One region of the Vibrio sp. VPAP30 genome, then DNA from elsewhere that is predicted to be linked to it. Evidence: riboswitches for the same ligand, from Rfam matches in the RefSeq annotation. Region 1 holds a riboswitch; the other holds the start of a gene.
The links. Region 1 has a riboswitch for lysine ahead of lysC (lysine-sensitive aspartokinase 3). Riboswitches for the same ligand answer to the same signal wherever they lie in the genome.

Region 1 (10,196 bases):
AGCGCGTAAAATGGATATGGCACCAACCGGCCATGCTGGTGGTATTCACAACTGGTTTGTCAAATCAACAGGTCAAAGCTTTGAGCAAATGCTAAAAGAGCTAGGTACTGGATTATTGGTGACCGAAGTAATGGGCCAAGGCGTTAATATTGTTACCGGTGACTACTCGCGCGGTGCGGCAGGTTTTTGGGTTGAAAACGGCCAAATCCAATTCCCAGTATCTGAAATTACTATCGCAAGCAATCTAAAAGAGATGTTTAATCAGATTGTTGCGGTAGGCAACGATGTAGAGACTCGCTCGCAGATTCAGACTGGTTCTATCTTGCTAGAGTCAATGAAAGTCGCTGGTGAATAAAAGGTAAAATCTTCGCTTTCGCGTCCCATTTGTCATTCCATAGACTGACGAAGGAAGGAGTAGGGAATCTCATATAGTTTAGTTACTTGCTTTAAGAGATCCCCAACTCGCTCGTCCCTCGCTCTCGGGGATGACGATATAATTTATTGAAATAAAAGGGCTGACACAAAATGCCAACCCTTTTAGATATCATCCCGAATCCCTTTATTTTTCAAACAACTCGGTATGCAGTTTCTGAATCGCTTGCTTTGATACCGATTCTTCAACTAAAAAGCACAGGTTGTGCGGGCTTGCGCCGTAGCAGATCATGCGTAGGTTAAAGTCTTCAAGCGTACTGAATACTTGTTTTGCGTAGCCTCTGCTTTCACTCATGTTGTTACCGATCAGTGCGACTAAACACAGGTTGTGTTCCACCTCTACGGTACACAACTCTTCAAGCTCTATACGGGCAGCTTCTGGCAGCTGCGGTGCGCCACCAGAGGTATCTGTTTGATCTAAGGTTAGTGAAACACTGATCTCTGATGTGGTAATCAAGTCGACTGAGATTTTGTGTTTAGCGAGAATTTCAAACACCTTGGCCAGAAAGCCATAAGCATGGAACATGTTGGCGCTACGCAGTGTCACCATCGTTTGGTTGCAACGTAGGGCTAGTGCACGGAACAAAGGTGAGCTTTCTACTTGATGGCGAATCCAAGTGCCTCCTTTTTGAGGCTCTTTTGAAGAGCCAACAAAGACTGGAATATCATGGCGTAAGGCCGGAAGTAGTGTCGATGGATGAAGAATCTTAGCACCAAAATTAGCCATTTCGGATGCTTCGCTAAAGCTAATCTCAGGAATAGGTGAGGCCTTAGGAGCAATGCGTGGATCTGTGGTGTAAATACCGGGAACGTCGGTCCAAATTTCCAATCCAGATGCCTCAACCGCTTCTGCGATCAAGGCTGCACTGTAGTCGCTACCGCCACGACCTAAAGTGGTGGTGTTGCCTTCGGCGTCAGAGCCGATAAAGCCTTGCGTAATAACGACCGCGTCTTGGCATAGAGGAACTAATGATTGCTTTGCAAGGCTACTAATTTGCTCAAGTTGAGGCTCTGCTTTACCAAAATTACTATCGGTGCGTAGGATGTCACGAATATCAAAACGTACCGCATTGATGCCACGCTCTCTCATCAATTGAGCAAGCAGGTGAGTCGACATCAATTCCCCACATGCAACTAAGTGGTCGGTCAATTTGTGGCTGGATTGAATAGAAGCGGCTTCAGCAAGACTAGTTACGGTATCGAGAATCGCGTAGACATCGCTAGCTGCTTGGGTTGAGTCTTGTAGTTGTTCCAGTACAGCATCATGAATTTGCGCCAGTTTAGTGAGAATCTCACTGCGACGAACTTGATCTTGAACGCCGTTAGCCAATTCAACTAACAAGTTGGTTACACCTGAACAGGCGCTGCTAACAACGAGTTTAGTGTTTGGATTATCTTCAATAATTGCAGTACAGCGGCTCATTGCCTCAAAGTTAGCGACGCTTGTTCCACCAAATTTAGCTACATTAAAACTGCTCACAGCATTTCTCCCACGACTTCCTAAAATAAAAACTTTTGGTAGCTATACCAACATCCAATGTTTTGCTTTGATGAAGAGAATTGAGCGAAAGAGAGAGGGTCTTTATTTGTATGACTTACCTCAGAAGCTCATCATCAGACTGAGCTGATGACAGTTGTAGGGATTCAACCCTAACAACCGACAGATCTAAACCAACACTTCAGATCTACCTCGGCACTGCTCCCCCTCAAAGTGTTGTATAGGATTTGTGGCTCCACAACACGTCTACCTGGGCAGTGCTCCTCTTCTGCAAAAAAATTTGCTATGTGGCATAAATATTCGCCACATATCCGCATTGAACGTTTTTCTGTGAACTATGTCAATGAGAATTTGTAACTTTATGCCTTTTTATAATTAACAAACTTGTGACACTGGTTTGACCTCAATACTTTGGGCTAATTGCTGCCAGCAAAGAATTGAATTAAGGTGGGTTTAAGGAAGTAAAGATAGAACAAAAATTAAATTGATATTAAAAAGGAGCTGCCAATGACGATTCAAAGTTTTATCCCCCCACATCGCATTTTAATGGGGCCTGGACCTTCAGATATTTCCCCTCAAGTGCTACAAGCTTTGAGTCGCCCAACTGTTGGTCATTTAGACCCTTTGTTTGTCGGTATGATGGATGAATTGAAGTCACTACTTAAATACGCGTTCCAAACGGAAAATGAATTTACCATTGCGGTTTCTGCCCCAGGTAGTGCAGGGATGGAAACCTGTTTCGTTAACCTGATTGAGCCGGGTGAAAAGGTGATTATTTGTCGTAACGGTGTGTTTGGTGAACGTATGCGTGAAAATGTTGTACGCGCAGGCGGCATTGCTGAAGTTGTCGATGATGAATGGGGCGCTCCGGTTTCCGTCGATAAAGTCGAGCAAGCATTGAAAGCTCACCCTGATGCTAAGATTCTTGCCTTTGTTCACGCCGAAACTTCAACTGGTGCGTGTAGCGATGCAGAAGCTTTGGGTAAACTAGCTAAGCAGTATGGCGTGTTAACCATTGTTGATGCAGTGACTTCTCTTGGTGGTGTGCCACTAAAAGTAGACGAGTGGCAGCTTGATGCGGTTTACTCAGGTAGTCAGAAGTGTTTATCTTGTGTTCCAGGCTTGTCACCTGTGACGTTTTCCCCTGCGGCAATAGAGAAAATTCAATCACGTACTACACCTGTTCAAAGCTGGTTTCTTGATCAGAGTTTAGTGCTCGGATATTGGAGTGGTGAAGGTAAGCGCAGCTACCATCATACAGCGCCAGTCAACAGCTTGTATGCCTTGCATGAATCTCTGTTAATTCTAAAGAATGAGGGGTTAGAAAATGCTTGGCAGCGACATCGCGACATGCATGAAAAACTTAAACAAGGCTTGGAGAAGTTAGGCTTTGAGTTCGTTGTCGAGCAGGACTCTCGCTTGCCTCAGCTAAACGCTATTTATGTTCCGCAAGGTATTGATGAAGCGAAAGTTCGTACACACTTGCTTGAGACCTATAATCTAGAAATTGGCGCTGGTTTAGGCGCTTTAGCAGGTAAAGCTTGGCGTATTGGCTTGATGGGTTACGGTGCTCGCGCTGAAAATGTCGCGTTATGCTTACGAGCGCTCGAAGAGTCATTGACGCAATAGTAGTCTCAATAATATATAAGCCAATAAGGCGACCTTATGGTCGCCTTAATTATATCAATAGACTCTAGTTAGTCTCTTTTTCACTGTCAGCCTTTAAGGCATCTATATTCGGTGGGATGTACTGCACCTCAGAAAAATCTCTCTCTGGGAACAAGAATTGAGCTTCACTACGTATTTGTTCTGCTTTAACACTCTCTCCCAATCCTTGATAGGCCAAGATCAAATTGTTATAGAAAGCAGGTCGAGGTTTATCTTTAATAACCTTCAGTGACCAATCTATATATGGCTGGATAAACTGGGGATCTTGCTTATATAAGCCAATGTTGAGATAGGTGCTATAAATATCCCAATCGTATCTGTCTTTCCAAACTACAGGGTTGGTGACTTGGTTCAGTACGTCAGGATCTTTAGGCTGTGAGCGCTCAAACTGGGTAAGCACGTAATTGGTATGCAAAGTGGTCAGCATATAGAAGCTCGTCACAATCGGTATGACTAAGCTAAACACCCGTAGCGCCGTCTTGGAGATAATACTGAATGGCGCTTGGCGATAACTGCTCGCCCTTTGATCTACCCAATAAAGTAGAACAACGAAGGTTATCCAGTGGATAGCAGAATGATAGAACGGATACTCAAGCTGACTGTGCAAGACAATGGGAACAAACAGAGCAAACATCGCTAAACGAGTGCCCTTCTTAGCTTGATAGAGACGAGCGAGTACAAACAGTGCCGCGAGCACTATTGCAAGTAGTGGCAACAGTCCGCCTTCTACTCCCCAATACAATAGCTCGTTATGCGGATGATCCATAGCCGCCAAACCAGGTTTATAACTATCATTGAGCTGGTGCTGCCTAGCGGTATACACAATATATTCAGGCTCAAATCGACCGTAGCCATAACCAGTAAATGGCTTCTCGATCAACATATCCAAAGATTGTGAGTAGATCTTTTGTCTCACGTCTTCAGTTCTTAACTTTTCTTCAATTAGTTCGTTATTTGTTGGGTAAAAATTCGCGATCGCAAAAGCGAGTGATAGACCAGAAAAAATAGAAATCATCCAACCCCAAAAACGTTTTTTGGTGGCGAATTTATAGATATAAGGTAAGAGGAATGAGGTAGATAGCAAAGCGGCTAACCAACCTGTACGAGAAGCTAAAAAAATCAATAGTGGAATAGTTAATGTAGGCATTAAATACAACAATGCCACTTCACTGATTTTACGTTGGTATTTGGTTGGGTGTCGAGTGAGCAAGTAGCCCGATAAGGCTAATCCAGTCGCGAGAAAACTGGCCATTACATTGGGCTGTTGGAATATACCATAGGGGCGGTTAGCTTCGGTGTTGTAGCCGAATAGATTACCTGGCTCTAACCATAAGTACTGTAGCCAGCCGAGAACTGCCTCAATAAAGACAGCAATGGTGATAAACCATAACAAACGTTGCTTCTGTTTATTGCTGAAACGAAATTGTTGCAATACGACAAATAGAATATACCCTGCCCACAGACCAGTTAGTTTACCAAGTGATAACTCAATACTTGAGCCAGCGTATATCACAGGTAAGGTGAGCATGATGCAGCACACAAACAAGCCAATCGTAAGTTTGTTGTACCTGAGACTGCCATCACTGCCGAGCTGGTATAAGCCTAGCGCAATAGAAAAGCTGATTGCTAGCCATGTGGTTGGGTTAAATGCCAATGCGAGTCCTGCTCCCCCAGGGTTGGGCATGAAGAAGTGCATCGCGAGTAGGAAGACTATCCCAACACTAGCTAAGAAAGGTTTGGTTAATGGGATCTTTGGCGCCTTTTTTTCAAGCTCTGTCCCTGCTACATGTGTGGTCGCCATAAATATTGATACCTCAAACAAACAGACCAGTGAAGATGTTCACTGGTCTGCAAATTCTACTATTAATTGCTATTTTAACATAGGCTTGAGGAATCGGGCAGTATGAGAGCCTTCGATGAGTGACACATCTTCAGGTGTACCTTGAGCAACGATCTCTCCACCACCTTGACCACCTTCAGGGCCCAAATCGACAATCCAGTCTGCAGTTTTGATGACATCAAGGTTATGCTCTATCACCACTACAGTATTGCCATGATCACGTAGGCGATGCAAAACGGTTAGTAATTGTTGAATATCGTGGAAGTGCAATCCTGTGGTCGGTTCATCCAATATGTATAAGGTTTTACCTGTATCACGCTTAGATAGCTCACGAGCGAGTTTAACACGCTGCGCCTCACCACCAGATAAGGTCGTTGCAGCCTGACCCAAACGAATATAGGACAGACCGACATCCATCAAGGTTTGTAGCTTACGGGCTATCACTGGGACAGGATCGAAAAATCCGCGTGCATCCTCGACTGTCATCTCTAGCACTTCATCAATTGTTTTGCCTTTGTAGTGCACTTCTAGGGTTTCGCGGTTGTAGCGCTTACCTTTACACACATCACAAGGAACATAAACGTCTGGCAGGAAGTGCATTTCTACTTTGATCACGCCATCCCCCTGGCAAGCCTCACATCGACCGCCCCGAACATTGAAACTAAAGCGTCCAGGCTTATATCCACGTGAGCGTGACTCTTGAGTGCCGGCAAACAATTCACGAATCGGTGTGAATATGCCTGTGTATGTGGCTGGGTTTGAACGCGGGGTACGACCAATTGGGCTTTGGTCGATGTCGATCACTTTGTCAAAATGCTCTAGCCCTTTAATTTTCTTGTATGGAGCCGGCATGGCCGTCGTCGCACCATTTAACTGGGTATGAGCAATTTTAAAGAATGTATCGTTGACCAGAGTGGATTTACCTGATCCCGATACTCCGGTGATACAGCTAAACAGACCGACGGGAATTTCTAGAGTGACATCTTTTAAGTTATTACCTGATGCGCCAATCAGTTCGACGACTTTCTTTTTATTTTTAGGTGTGCGGTGACTTGGCACTGCGATCTGTTTTTTACCGCTGAGGTATTGGCCGGTCAAAGAATTAGGGTTAGCAAGGATGTCACTCATTGTGCCTTCGGCAACTACGTTACCGCCATGTACACCAGCACCGGGGCCAATATCAATCACGTGATCAGCAATACGGATCGCATCTTCATCATGTTCAACCACCAAGACAGTATTGCCGAGATCGCGTAAGTGAGTCAGAGTTTTTAGTAGACGTTCGTTATCACGCTGATGAAGGCCAATTGAAGGTTCGTCGAGCACATACATCACACCAACTAGACCAGCACCAATTTGACTGGCTAGGCGAATTCGTTGCGCTTCACCACCTGATAAGGTTTCTGCACTGCGAGACAAATTAAGGTAATTCAAACCAACATTGACGAGGAACTGCAGTCGATCGTTGATCTCTTTCATTACTTTTTCAGCTATCTGAGCACGTTGTCCTTCGAGTTGTAAGCACGCAAAGAAACCTAACGCATCGGCAATGCTCAGTTCGACAATCTCAGGTAGTGTGGTATCACCGATAAAGACGTTACGTGCTTCTAAACGTAGACGACTACCATCACAGCTTGAGCAGGTCTTGGTCGAGATATATTTAGCCAGATCTTCACGCACAGCATTTGATTCGGTATCTCGATAGCGACGTTCAAGGGTATTCAAAATGCCTTCAAATGGGTGGCGTTTAACTCGAATATCACCGCGATCATTAATGTACTTAAACTCGACTTCAGTACGCCCCGATCCAGTAAGGATGATATCGCGAGTTTTCGTTGGTAAAGATTTAAATGGGACTTGAAGATCGAACTCATAGTGCTCAGCCAGAGATGATAGCATTTGGAAGTAGTAGTAGTTCTTTTGATCCCAACCACGAATTGCGCCTTCCGCTAAGCTAAGCGAGTCATCTACGATCACACGTGCAGGGTCGAAATATTGCTGTACACCAAGACCGTCACAGGTGTGACAAGCGCCTGCTGGGTTATTGAAAGAGAATAGGCGCGGTTCTAACTCTTGCATGCTATAACCACAATGTGGACAGGCGAAGTTGGCGGAGAAGACGATCTCTTCTCCGTTGCCATCCATAGGAGCAATCACTGCTATGCCGCCAGAGAGTTCTAGTGCCGTTTCAAACGATTCAGCAAGACGCTGTTGTAGATCACCACGCACCTTAAAGCGATCAACCACGACTTCGATGGTGTGTTTCTTATGCAGTTCTAGCGGTGGTGGATCTGAGAGATCGCAAGTTTCACCATCAATTCTGGCGCGGATAAATCCCTGCGCCGCGAGGTTTTCGAGCGTTTTAACGTGCTCACCTTTACGCTCTTTAACGATAGGTGCGAGCAGCATCATCTTCGAGCCTTCAGGTAACTCAAGGACCTTATCGACCATTTGCGAAACTGTCTGAGCGGCCAATGGTGCTTTATGTTCCGGACAGCGAGGCTCACCAACTCGGGCATACAATAATCTTAGATAGTCATAGACCTCAGTAATAGTACCCACGGTGGAACGAGGGTTGTGAGAGGTGGACTTCTGTTCAATCGAGATCGCTGGGGATAAACCTTCAATATGGTCTACGTCTGGCTTCTCCATCAATGACAAGAACTGACGAGCATAAGCTGACAAGGACTCGACATAACGACGCTGCCCTTCAGCGTACAAGGTGTCAAAAGCGAGAGAGGACTTACCTGAACCAGATAGACCTGTAATGACGATTAATTTATCGCGAGGTATGGTTAAGTTAATATTTTTCAGGTTATGGGTGCGGGCACCACGGACTTCTATCTGATCCATTCTCAACACTCTAGGCAAAAATAAGTTGGCTAAGTATTACATAGTGTGAGAAATGTGCAAAGAAATACTGGATAAAAAAACAGTAAAAGGCAGCTGTGTAGAGCTGCCTTTTTGGTCGATAGGTGCGGTTTGGAGTTAGACGTTTTCTTTGGTTGTCTTTTGTTTACCTAACTCCGACTTGTGCGCGTCTTTTAAATAGAGATTTTCAAAACAGTAGTTAGTGGCTTCGATATAACCTTCGACACTACCACAGTCAAAACGCTGACCTTTGAATTTGTATGCTAAGACACAGCCTGCTTTGGCTTGCTTGAGTAGTGCATCCGTGATTTGGATCTCACCGCCTTTGCCAGGCTCGGTGTTTTCAATCAATTCAAAGATATCTGGAGTAAGAATATAGCGGCCAATAATAGCTAAGTTGCTTGGCGCTGTTCCAGGTTCTGGTTTCTCCACCATATCATCGACGCGGAAGATATCGTCTTTGATCATTTCACCCGAGATAACACCGTATTTATGGGTTTCATCTGCTGGTACTTCTTGGACTGCAACAATCGAGCAGCGGAACTGTTTGAACAGTGCGACCATCTGCGCTAACACACCTTCTTGCTCGTTAACACACAAGTCATCGGCTAACACGACCGCAAAAGGCTCATCGCCGATCAGCTCTTTGCCAGTAAGAATTGCATGCCCTAAGCCTTTCATTTCACGTTGGCGAATATAAGTGAAATTCGCACTTTCAATTATGTCGCGAATATCAACCAGCAGTTCTTCTTTGTTAGTACCGCTAATTTGATGTTCCAATTCGTAGTTTTTATCAAAGTGATCCATGATCGAGTGCTTACCGCGACCAGTGACGATACACATCCCATTCATGCCCGCTTGGATTGCTTCCTCAACGCCATATTCGATCAGCGGCTTATTGACCACTGGCATCATCTCTTTTGGCATTGATTTGGTGGCAGGTAAAAATCGTGTACCGTACCCCGCTGCTGGAAACAGGCATTTCTTTATCATGGTTCAACCCTTTCTATAAATACTTATTCTTAAACTGGCGCAACAATAGCACAAGGGCTATGAATTGTTCATGAATGAACGCCAACAATGCTAAAGAAAACCAGGTTGTTTTTACAATTAAGACAAAGGCCGCATATGTTGCTTTGCCCAGGCGGCTGCCTGAACTCGGTTTTTAACGCTCAGCTTTTTAAAAATTTTTTGTAGGTGGGATTTTACTGTGAACTCACTGATAAACATATCATCGGCAATTTGGATGTTGGAAGCGCCTGACATTAAACAGCGCAAGATTTGTAATTCACGGGTAGTGAGGTCAACAGTAGCGGGAGTGGTATGCGTATCAACCACGTTGCGATAGTGGAATAGCAGTTGCGCTGTTACCTTTCTTGGCAACCAAGTATCACCATTGATAATGCCCTCATAACCTTTGACGAGCTTTTCAATCTCTGAGTTTTGATAGAACACCCCTTTTAAGTGACCAAATGCTAACAGTTCGTCTGTGGTTAAGCGGTGGCAAACGTTGAATATAATGGTTTCGAATGATTTGTCGGCCAGTGGCAGGTCGCTAATGATATTTTTAAGCTGACTGTATTCTTGATAGTCAATGATTAGGATACGATGTTTATACTGTTGTAGAGCAAGTAAGAGGTCACTTGGTGCCATGGTCGGAATGGAGGTATCCATTTGCTGCTCTAATCGTTGAATAGTGGCGTTGGGTTTATCGGTGTCGGTTAGAAAATAAATGGTTCGCGCATAGATGTTTTTAGCCATGAGTCCCTCATTGCTGACGTTGATTATTGTTTTAATCCAGAGTGACTTAACCCACAGATAAGTGCGAATTAGGGTGTGGGCTTTGCGTTTTATTTCATAGTATTCGGTAATTAACTAATTTCTCAA
Region 2 (10,196 bases), on a different contig from region 1:
TTGAGCATTAGCGCGTGAGAGGTGTTGTTGATGTCTTCTGAAGTACAAGCAAAGTGAATGAACTCATTCACTGCGTCTAGCTCTGGTAAACCAGCGACTTTCTCTTTAAGGAAGTACTCAACGGCTTTCACGTCGTGGTTAGTTGTACGTTCAATCTCTTTAATGCGTGCCGCATCTTCTTCAGAGAAGTTTGCTGCTAACTCATCTAGGAACTTGTTTGCTTCTGCGCTGAATGCTGGTACTTCGGTGATTGCATCTGTAGCTGCAAGCTTTTGTAACCAACGAATTTCAACGATAGAGCGGTACTTCAGTAGTCCAAATTCACTAAAGATGCTGCGAAGTGCGATTGTTTTGCTTCCGTAACGACCGTCTACTGGTGAAACAGCAGTCAATGCTGACAGTTCCATGATGTTCTCCTGAAAATTGAGTTTCTAAATTTTGTGTGCTTTATACCAATTACCAAAGCTTTTGTCACGAACATTGCGCAAACGTTTGCTTTACTCTTATTTTGGAAGAAAGTGCTTTGGTATAAAAGAAGAAGCTCGCGTCCTGCGCGAGCTATTAATTTTACGTTAGATTCGAGCTAATAGTATTTGTGCCTGTTCAACCATTTTTTTACGGCCAAAGATAAGGTGACGACGTTTACCACCGACCTGACGCCATAGTACGGCACTGCGAATACCTGATAGAAGAAGAGCGCGAACTTTGTGTTGGTTAGACGTTTGTTGCAGTACTGACGGTGTACCCGTAACTTGAATACGCGGGCCTACAGGGCTAATCACATCAAGATAGACGCTTGCAAGATTGCTAATCATTTGCTCGTCTAGCAGTTCAAAGTGATCGAGCTGACGTTCTAGCATTTGGATACGATCACCCAACTGAGACATGGCGTCATTGCGGGATTGCAGCTTACGCTCCAGCGCCATTAGGCTGATAATGTAACGCGTAATTTCGCTACCATTTGGAGTGCTATCGATACCTTTGACTAGGCATTCTAAGCCAAGCTTTAGGTCAGATTCGCGACCGAAAACACCCACGGTATTATTTGGGTTGGTGCTTAAGATCGCTTTTAGAGAAGTTTCAAACGCGTCAGAGTCACAGTGACCGTTTTTTGCGACTTGTTGTACCAAAGCGACAGCTTGGCAAATTCCTGCAAAGGCGATTGTACGGTCGTATAGTGTGTTAGCCACGTAGTTCTACTCCTAAAAAATTAAATGCGTTCTTCGATGATTCCACCACCAAGGCAGACGTCATCTTGATAGAAAACAGCAGATTGACCTGGTGTAACGGCAATTTGAGGCTCGTCAAAGATCACTTTAATGCTCTCATCATCGATAGGGATGATAGTACATGGGATATCTGTTTGACGGTAGCGTGTTTTTACTGTGCATTGTAACGGATCTTTAATTGCTTCACGATCAACCCAGTGTAGTTGTGATGCTAGTAAGCCTTGGGATTTAAGCATTGGGTGGTCTTTGCCTTGAACTGCAATCAGCACATTACGCTTAAGATCTTTGTCACCAACGAACCACGGGTCTTCATTGCCACCACCGCCTTTTTGGCCACCGATATGTAGACCTTTACGTTGACCCAGCGTGTGGTACATCAATCCGTTGTGTTTACCGATGACTTTGCCTTCTGGTGTTTCAATGTTGCCTGGCTGTGCTGGGAGATAACGGCCTAGGAAGTCAGTAAACTTACGTTCACCAATAAAACAAATACCAGTTGAATCTTTTTTCTTCGCTGTGATCAGATCTTGCTCTTCCGCAATGCGGCGAACTTCAGGTTTCTCTAAATCACCCACAGGGAAAAGGCTACGCGCGACTTGTTCGCTGCTTAAAGTGTATAGGAAGTAGCTTTGGTCTTTGTTGCTATCTAGTCCGCGAAGCATGCGTGGTTTCTCACCATTTGCAATGTCTTCCGCGGTTGGAAAAGTGCGGCGAACATAATGCCCCATCGCGATGTAGTCGGCATCTAGAACTTCATCAGCAAACTCCAAAAACGCTTTAAACTTAATCTCTTTGTTACACAGAATATCTGGGTTTGGTGTACGACCTGCTTTATATTCAGCAAGGAAATACTCGAATACGTTGTCCCAATACTCGGCAGCAAAGTTAATTGTGTGTAGATATATGCCTAGCTTGTCACAAACAGCTTGCGCATCGGCAAGGTCTTCAGCTGCTGTACAGTATTCTTCGTTGTCATCTTCTTCCCAGTTCTTCATAAATAGGCCTTCGACTTGGTAGCCTTGCTGCTTAAGAAGATACGCAGATACAGATGAATCAACGCCACCGGACATGCCAACGATGACTTTCTTTTGACTGTTGTCAGACATTACTAAACACCACTTAAATTAACTGGACGCAGATTTTATCAGAAAGCACAGCAGGGTGACAGTTCCGAGACCGAAATCACACTTCGAATTCGGACGATTATTGTGCGCTTGCATAGTTAAAACTGCAAAATTTGACTATTAAACTTGTATATATGGCATAGTGACGAAAATTCAAGAGAGTCAGAATTAATCTAATGAGCGAAGAAAACCAAATCATCGAAGAAGCGCAGCTAATCGAAGTTATCGAAAACCAGCTAGAAGATGGAAACCCAGTGAAGGTGAAAGAAACCTTGATGCGTTTGATGATGACGGGCACGCCTCGTGAAGACGCTATCGCTATGATGGCGTGTGCGGTAGCGATTGAAATCTTTGATGTAATGAAAAACGAAGGTGAGTTCAACTTAAAGCGCTATGCTGATAATTTAGATCGCCTGCCTGACTTAAGTTTTATGGAAGGCGAATAAGCCCAATATACAGACATTTAGAATGGTAACACTCGCTGTTTTACTTTCCAAAGCACTGACATAAAGTGAGTGCTTATCCTTATTTTTACCCCATTTATCTATTACATTCAGATTCACTCGTATATTAATTGCTCGTGCAAACGTTTGCTATAATACCTTTTGTTGCCGTGCTACAAGCTGCGAGGTAGAATCCGGCATCCTTTCATCCCTTATTTACATTCCTTTACTGCAGAAGCATTGTTATGAAATTTCCTGGTCAACGTAAATCGAAGCACTACTTTCCTGTTCACGCACGTGATCCATTAGTCAGTCAATCTCAAGAAAGTAAAAAAATGTCGCGTACGCACATTATCGGTATTGATCAAACGCTCGTTGATATAGAAGCCAAGGTAAGCAGTGAGCTTATTGATAAGTACAAATTGAGTAAGGGGCACTCACTTGTCATAGATGACGAAACTGCTGAAGCATTATATAACGAGCTAAAAGAGCGTGACCTTATTACCAATGAATATGCTGGTGGTACTATTGGCAATACGCTTCACAATTATTCGGTGCTCGCTGATGATCGTTCGACTTTGTTAGGCGTGATGAGCCAAGATATTAAAATTGGCAGCTACGGCTACCGCTACTTGTGTAACACATCAAGTCGGATGGACTTAAATCACCTGCAAGGTGTAGATGGTGCAATCGGTCGTTGTTTTGCACTTATTACCGAAGATGGCGAACGTACATTTGCAATTAGTGAAGGTCAGATGAATCAACTTCATCCTGATAGTATTTCAGAAAAAATATTTAAAAATGCTTCAGCGTTAGTACTGACCGCTTATTTGGTGCGTTGTAAAGAGGGAGACCCAATGCCTCAAGCAACAATGAAGGCAATAGAATATGCCAAAAAGCATGACGTGCCGGTTGTACTGACTTTAGGTACTAAGTTTGTCATTCAAGATGACCCGAAATTTTGGCAAGAATTTTTAAATGATCATGTCTCAGTGGTAGCGATGAATGAGGATGAAGCCGAAGCGTTAACCGGCGAGTCTGATCCCCTTGCTGCATCTGATAAAGCGTTAGACTGGGTGGATTTGGTATTATGTACTGCTGGACCTGTCGGCTTATTTATGGCCGGATATACGGAAGAATCAGCAAAGCGTGAAACCTCTTTGCCATTGCTACCAGGTAGTATTGCTGAATTCAACCGCTTCGAATTTAGCCGACCTGCTTCAAAAGCGCTTTGTGATAATCCGATTAAAGTGTACTCACATATTTCGCCTTATATGGGAGGTCCGGAGAAAATTAAGAATACAAATGGTGCTGGCGATGCTGCATTGTCGGCTTTATTGCATGATATGGCTGCCAATAAATACCACAAAGAAAATGTCCCTAACTCTAGTAAGCATGCACATTCATACTTAACTTATTCTTCATTCTCACAAGTATGTAAATACTCAAACCGAGCAAGCTACGAAGTATTGGTGCAGCATTCGCCACGTTTATCTCGTGGACTTCCAGAGCGAGAAGACAGTTTGGAAGAAGCGTATTGGGAACGTTAAAACTCATTTTAAGAAAGCCTCATTTGATGGGGCTTTGTTATATTCATTGTAATAAAAAAGCGCCCAGCGGCGCTTTTTGAATAACTCAAACGAATTGATTAGATTAGGAAGTCATCTAAAGGCTTACCAGCATCTAATTGTTCTTGGATAACTGAAGGTGTACGACCTTGACCTGTCCAAGTTTTGGTTTCGCCAGAAGCATCAATATAATGATATTTAGCAGGACGAGGAGCACGCTTAGCTTTAGGCTTGTTACCTTTAGACTCACCTGCTAGCGCAGAAATTAGCGCTTCTACATCGATACCATCTTTAGCTATTTGGTCAGCGATAGCCGCTAATTTAGCTTCTTGCTCAGCTCTCGCTGCAAGTTCAGCTTCTTCAGCTTCTTTACGTTCTGCTACAACTGTAGCGAGTTTATCTAGTGCTTCCTCTAATTGCTCGAGAGTTAATTCGCGAGCAAAAGCGCGTAGACTACGAATGTTTAATAGTGTTTTTGTTAGTTCCGACATTTATTCATCTCTTCATATATAAGTTGCCGATGTGTGAACTATAAACCGCCAAGAATAATATTACAATCTTACTGACATAAATTTACCTAAAATAGTAATTTATCCGTATCATTCTGCACTATCTAATTTAAATTCAGTCAGGAAAATTAATCTCTACCGTGATTTGGCCTTGTTCAAATAATATTAGATAAGTTGTTTGGGGGTTTGGTTTCATATCGATGGCCGTGAATATATAAAACTAGGCTTTGGCTGTATATGTCGCTATGTATATAGCAATTAAATAGCAAGTGCTGCATCTCATACAATAATGTAATTTTCATGAAACTACTCATATATTTTGCAGCATATATCTCTTTTCTGCAGAGTTTATAAATGATTAATTCATCCACAGCAAAAGGTCTCAGCTAAAGCTATCAAACTGGATGACTATTCATTCGATTTGGAAGCTTAGTCGAAGATGGTTAGCAATAATTCTAACAATAAAAAGTGGAATATTATGTTGAAAGAGAGCGTGAGATAAGTACAATGGGCGGAACCTGATGCGAATTGTTGGTTAAATTATTGTTAAATTGATTTTTCAATAGTTTAAAGTTTCAACGTTCGCGGTAGAGGCGCGGAATAAAAAAGTAGTGTTTGTTGGGGTGATGCCAATGAGCAAACACAAAAGGTTATTCCGCCGAAGTGAACTTTCTCATCAAAGGGGTTTGCTGGGGTTACACTCGAAAGGGGTAACACTGCCATAGTCTATAATTTGTAAAACTATGGAGCGCTACTGTAGGGCTGGGTCTGGCATTCGCTAGCCTATCGCTAATTTCAACTTAATTGTTTGGAAATGAATTCCTTCAATTAGTCTGCAGTAGATCTCTAACCATTTATTACTGGTTTTTGAAGATCATGAATTTAATTGATTTTGCATCATCTCCTTTGTCTCTTTTGCCACCGCTTGTGGCACTGAGTTTAGCTATTATTACCCGTCGAGTTCTCGTTTCGTTGGGGGTTGGTATTGTATTGGGCGCTATTTTGCTAAACGATTACTCGTTTGGTAGTGCGCTAGGCTACGTTGGTTCGACTGTTTCAAGCGTATTTATTGAAGACGGTGGCATTAATACGTGGAATATGAGCATTGTTGGCTTCCTTATTCTACTCGGCATGATGACTGCGCTATTGACCCTTTCGGGTGGTACTCGTGCGTTTGCCGAATGGGCTCAGACCCGAGTGAAAAGTAAACGCGGCTCAAAGCTCCTCGCTGCATTTTTAGGTGTTTTTATCTTTGTTGATGATTACTTCAATAGCTTAGCTGTCGGTGCGATTTCTCGTCCTGTTACAGACCGCTTTTATGTGTCGCGAGCTAAGTTAGCCTATATTCTAGACTCTACAGCAGCACCCATGTGTGTGATTATGCCTGCATCCAGTTGGGGTGCATACATTATGACTATTATTGGAGGTATCTTGGTCTCTCATGGGATTACTGAGTATTCAGCCTTAGGTGCCTATGTCCGCCTTATTCCGATGAACTTCTATGCAATCTTTGCTCTGCTTATGGTGTTTGCTGTGGCATGGTTCGGCTTAGATATTGGTAAGATGCGCGATCATGAAATTGCAGCTTCACGTGGTCAAGGCTTTACTAAAGAGCAAGCAGAAGATTCAGACGAAGCACACGAAATCAACGAAGAGCTTGATATTGAAGAGAGCGATAAAGGTAAGGTTTCGGATCTGATTCTACCGATCGTTTTACTTATCGTTGCGACTGTAGCTTCAATGCTATATACAGGTGGACAAGCTCTAGAGGCTGACGGTATTGCCTTTAATTTGCTTGGCGCATTTGAGAATACCGATGTTGGTACGTCACTAATTTACGGTGGTCTAGTCGGTCTCGCTGTGGCGCTGTTTACCGTTGTTAAGCAAGGCATCGCTGTAACGGAGATTTCCCGTACGCTTTGGATTGGTGCGAAATCAATGTTCGGTGCGATTTTGATTTTGGTATTTGCTTGGACAATCGGTTCTGTTATCGGAGATATGAACACTGGTAAGTATCTATCGACGTTGGCTCAAGGCAATATTAACCCACATTGGCTGCCGGTAATTTTGTTCTTGTTGTCTGGTCTTATGGCTTTCTCTACAGGTACTTCATGGGGTACGTTTGGTATTATGCTGCCAATTGCTGGTGATATGGCGGGTGCCACTGATCTTGCGCTTATGCTACCTATGTTAAGTGCTGTTCTAGCGGGTTCAGTATTTGGTGATCACTGTTCACCAATCTCGGACACGACTATTCTCTCTTCTACAGGTGCGCGTTGTAATCATATTGACCACGTAGCAACTCAGCTGCCATACGCGCTTTCGGTTGCAGCAGTGTCGTGCATTGGCTTTATCACTCTAGGTATGACAGCGTCTATCGGGATGTCGTTTGCTGCAGCATCAGTGGCATTTATAGCGATTTGCGTGGTGTTGTCGGTTCTGTCGAAGTCAAAAATGGCTAGCTGCCAAAACACCTAATTGACTGAAGTGATAAATAACTAGATAGGGAGCTCAGGCTCCCTTTTTATTTGTCATAGACAATTATAAAAAAGTTTAAATAAATGGTTGAAAAATGTTTTCGCCTTAGTTAGTGTGGATATCAACAAAGCGAAGCAGAAGAGCTTATTAAGTATGCGTAAATTAGTCATGAACATTCATCACCATCATCACCCAGTCTAGTCTTTCGGGAGATGCACGCATACCCGGGAGACAGGAAACTCCCGGAGGCTAAAATCGCAAAATACAAGATTTAGAACCCTCGGGAGACCAGCTCTTCCGAGGGTTTTTCAGTATTTTAATCTTAAAAAGTTTATAAATTTCAAAATTTTGCACAGGGATATAGCAATGCAAACACAACGCCTAAGAATCGCAATCCAAAAGAAAGGTCGCCTAAGTAAGGAGTGTCAGACACTGCTTAAAAAGTGCGGCGTTAAATTCAACATCATGGGTGAGCGCCTTGTAGTTCACTCACTAAATATGCCAATTGACTTATTGCTCGTCCGAGATGACGATATTCCTGGTCTAATCATGGATGGTGTTGTTGACCTAGGCTTTATCGGTGAAAACGAACTTGAAGAAGTGCGCTTAGATCGTAAGGCATTAGGTGAACCAAGTGAATTCGTTCAATTGCGCCGACTAGACTTCGGTGGTTGCCGCCTGTCAATTGCTATCGACAAAGACGAAGTTTATAACGGTCCTCAAGATCTCGCGGGTAAACGAATTGCGACAACCTACCCACAATTGTTGAAAGCTTACATGGATGAGCAAGGTGTTCCATTCTCTACCTGTATGTTGACAGGTTCTGTAGAGGTTGCGCCACGTGCCGGTCTTGCTGATGCGATTGCAGACTTAGTTTCTACTGGTGCGACTTTGGAAGCAAATGGTCTCAAAGAAGCAGAGATCATCTTCCAATCAAAAGCGACCTTGATTCAACGTACTGGTGAGTTCGATGCTGACAAAGTTGCCTTGATCGAAAAACTTCTGACACGTATGCAAGGTGTACAGCAAGCGAAAGAGTCAAAATATATTATGTTGCACGCACCAACGGATAAACTGGAGCAAATCAAGTCTTTGCTACCGGGCGCTGAAGATCCAACGGTTCTCCCTCTTTCGGCTGATCAGCAAAAAGTCGCTGTTCACTTAGTGAGTACTGAAAACTTGTTCTGGGAAACAATGGAACAGCTAAAAGAGTTGGGCGCGAGCTCAATCCTAGTATTGCCAATTGAGAAAATGATGGAGTAATCGCAATGAGAACAGTCGTTTGGCAATCATTAAGTGAATCTCAGCAAGACTCTATTTTAGAGCGTCCGGCAATTACTGAAGGTGCGAATATAACCGCAGCGGTTTCGCAAGTGATCGCCAAAGTCCGCGCAGAGGGAGATGCTGCGTTGCTGGAGCTGACAGAAAAGTTTGATCGTGTTAAGCCTGAGTCGATTCGTGTCTCTGAGCAAGAGGTAGAGGCTGCATGTGAACGCTTGTCTTCCAACATGAAACAGGCACTTGAACAGGCCTATGAGAATATCTCTAAGTTCCATAAGGCGCAAAAACCTCAGCCTATTAAGGTTGAGACACAACCTGGTGTATTGTGTGAGCAAGTCACTCGTCCAATTCAAAAAGTGGGCTTGTACATTCCGGGTGGCAGTGCACCACTGCCATCGACAGTTTTGATGCTTGGGGTGCCAGCGAAAATTGCAGGTTGCCGCAAAGTAGTGCTCTGCTCGCCACCGCCAATCGCAGACGAGATCCTTTATGTCGCGAAGCTATGTGGCATTGATGAAGTCTACAATGTTGGTGGCGGTCAAGCGGTTGCGGCAATGGCGTATGGTACGGAAAGCGTTTCAAAAGTAGATAAGATTTTTGGGCCGGGTAATGCTTACGTGACAGAAGCAAAGCGTCAGGTAAGTAATGACTTCCGTGGTGCAGCAATTGATATGCCAGCAGGGCCTTCTGAAGTGTTGGTTCTGGCTGACGAAACCGCTGACCCAGATTTTATTGCTGCCGATTTGCTTAGCCAAGCGGAGCACGGACCAGATTCACAAGTCGTGCTTGTTACACCATCGCCGATTGTTGCCGATCAGGTCACCGATGCAGTCCAGCGTCAGCTTAAAGAACTAACGCGTGCAGATATTGCGGAGAAAGCTTTAGCATCAAGCTTAATCATTATCTCTGAATCGCTTACTCAAGCAGTGTCGATTTCGAACTATTACGGTCCTGAGCACCTTATTGTTCAGACAAAAAATCCACGTGAGCTTTTGCCACTGTTAGATAACGCTGGTTCTATCTTCCTTGGTGATTGGTCTCCTGAATCAGCAGGTGACTATGCTTCGGGAACAAACCACGTTCTTCCTACTTACGGCTACACCCGCACGTACTCAAGTCTTGGTTTAGCAGACTTCTCTAAACGAATGACGGTGCAAGAATTAACGGCAGATGGTTTAAAAGAGTTAGCGCCAACAGTTGTAACCATGGCGGAAGCGGAAGGTCTGGATGCGCACAAGCGTGCTGTGACTATTCGCGTAGAAAAACTGGCGGCTAAGTAAGAGGGCAATGAGATGGAAAAGCTAGCGCGTAAACAAGTCCAACAACTGACTCCTTATTTATCGGCTCGCCGAATTGGTGGTATGGGCGACGTTTGGCTGAACGCGAATGAATCGCCATTCAACAACGAATACAAAACTGACTTTGCTCGCTTAAACCGCTACAGCGAATGTCAGCCAAAAGAGCTAATTGAAGCGTATGCGGCTTATGCGGGTGTAAAACCAGCGCAAACACTGACCTCTCGAGGAGCTGATGAAGGTATCGAATTATTGATTCGCGCGTTCTG

Region 2: linked by a shared signal. The riboswitch ahead of ZX61_RS23065 (Na+/H+ antiporter NhaC family protein) and the one ahead of lysC (lysine-sensitive aspartokinase 3) in region 1 are both predicted to bind lysine.

The regions. Positions count from the first base shown of each region.
Region 1 is NZ_LBLS01000022.1:86,832-97,027, reverse strand. Features, by position in the region: gene pmbA (metalloprotease PmbA) at 1-355, shown strand, start outside; gene lysC (lysine-sensitive aspartokinase 3) at 560-1,912, opposite strand; lysine riboswitch at 2,029-2,206, opposite strand; gene ZX61_RS09545 (pyridoxal-phosphate-dependent aminotransferase family protein) at 2,438-3,559, shown strand; gene ZX61_RS09540 (PglL family O-oligosaccharyltransferase) at 3,624-5,399, opposite strand; gene uvrA (excinuclease ABC subunit UvrA) at 5,469-8,291, opposite strand; gene galU (UTP--glucose-1-phosphate uridylyltransferase GalU) at 8,427-9,302, opposite strand; gene ZX61_RS09525 (LuxR C-terminal-related transcriptional regulator) at 9,420-10,070, opposite strand.
Region 2 is NZ_LBLS01000043.1:630,486-640,681, forward strand. Features, by position in the region: gene purB (adenylosuccinate lyase) at 1-407, opposite strand, end outside; gene hflD (high frequency lysogenization protein HflD) at 573-1,190, opposite strand; gene mnmA (tRNA 2-thiouridine(34) synthase MnmA) at 1,211-2,335, opposite strand; gene ZX61_RS23050 (hypothetical protein) at 2,530-2,799, shown strand; gene ZX61_RS23055 (inosine/guanosine kinase) at 3,042-4,346, shown strand; gene ZX61_RS23060 (H-NS family histone-like protein) at 4,445-4,855, opposite strand; lysine riboswitch at 5,454-5,635, shown strand; gene ZX61_RS23065 (Na+/H+ antiporter NhaC family protein) at 5,750-7,351, shown strand; His leader region at 7,528-7,664, shown strand; gene hisG (ATP phosphoribosyltransferase) at 7,718-8,614, shown strand; gene hisD (histidinol dehydrogenase) at 8,620-9,912, shown strand; gene hisC (histidinol-phosphate transaminase) at 9,925-10,196, shown strand, end outside.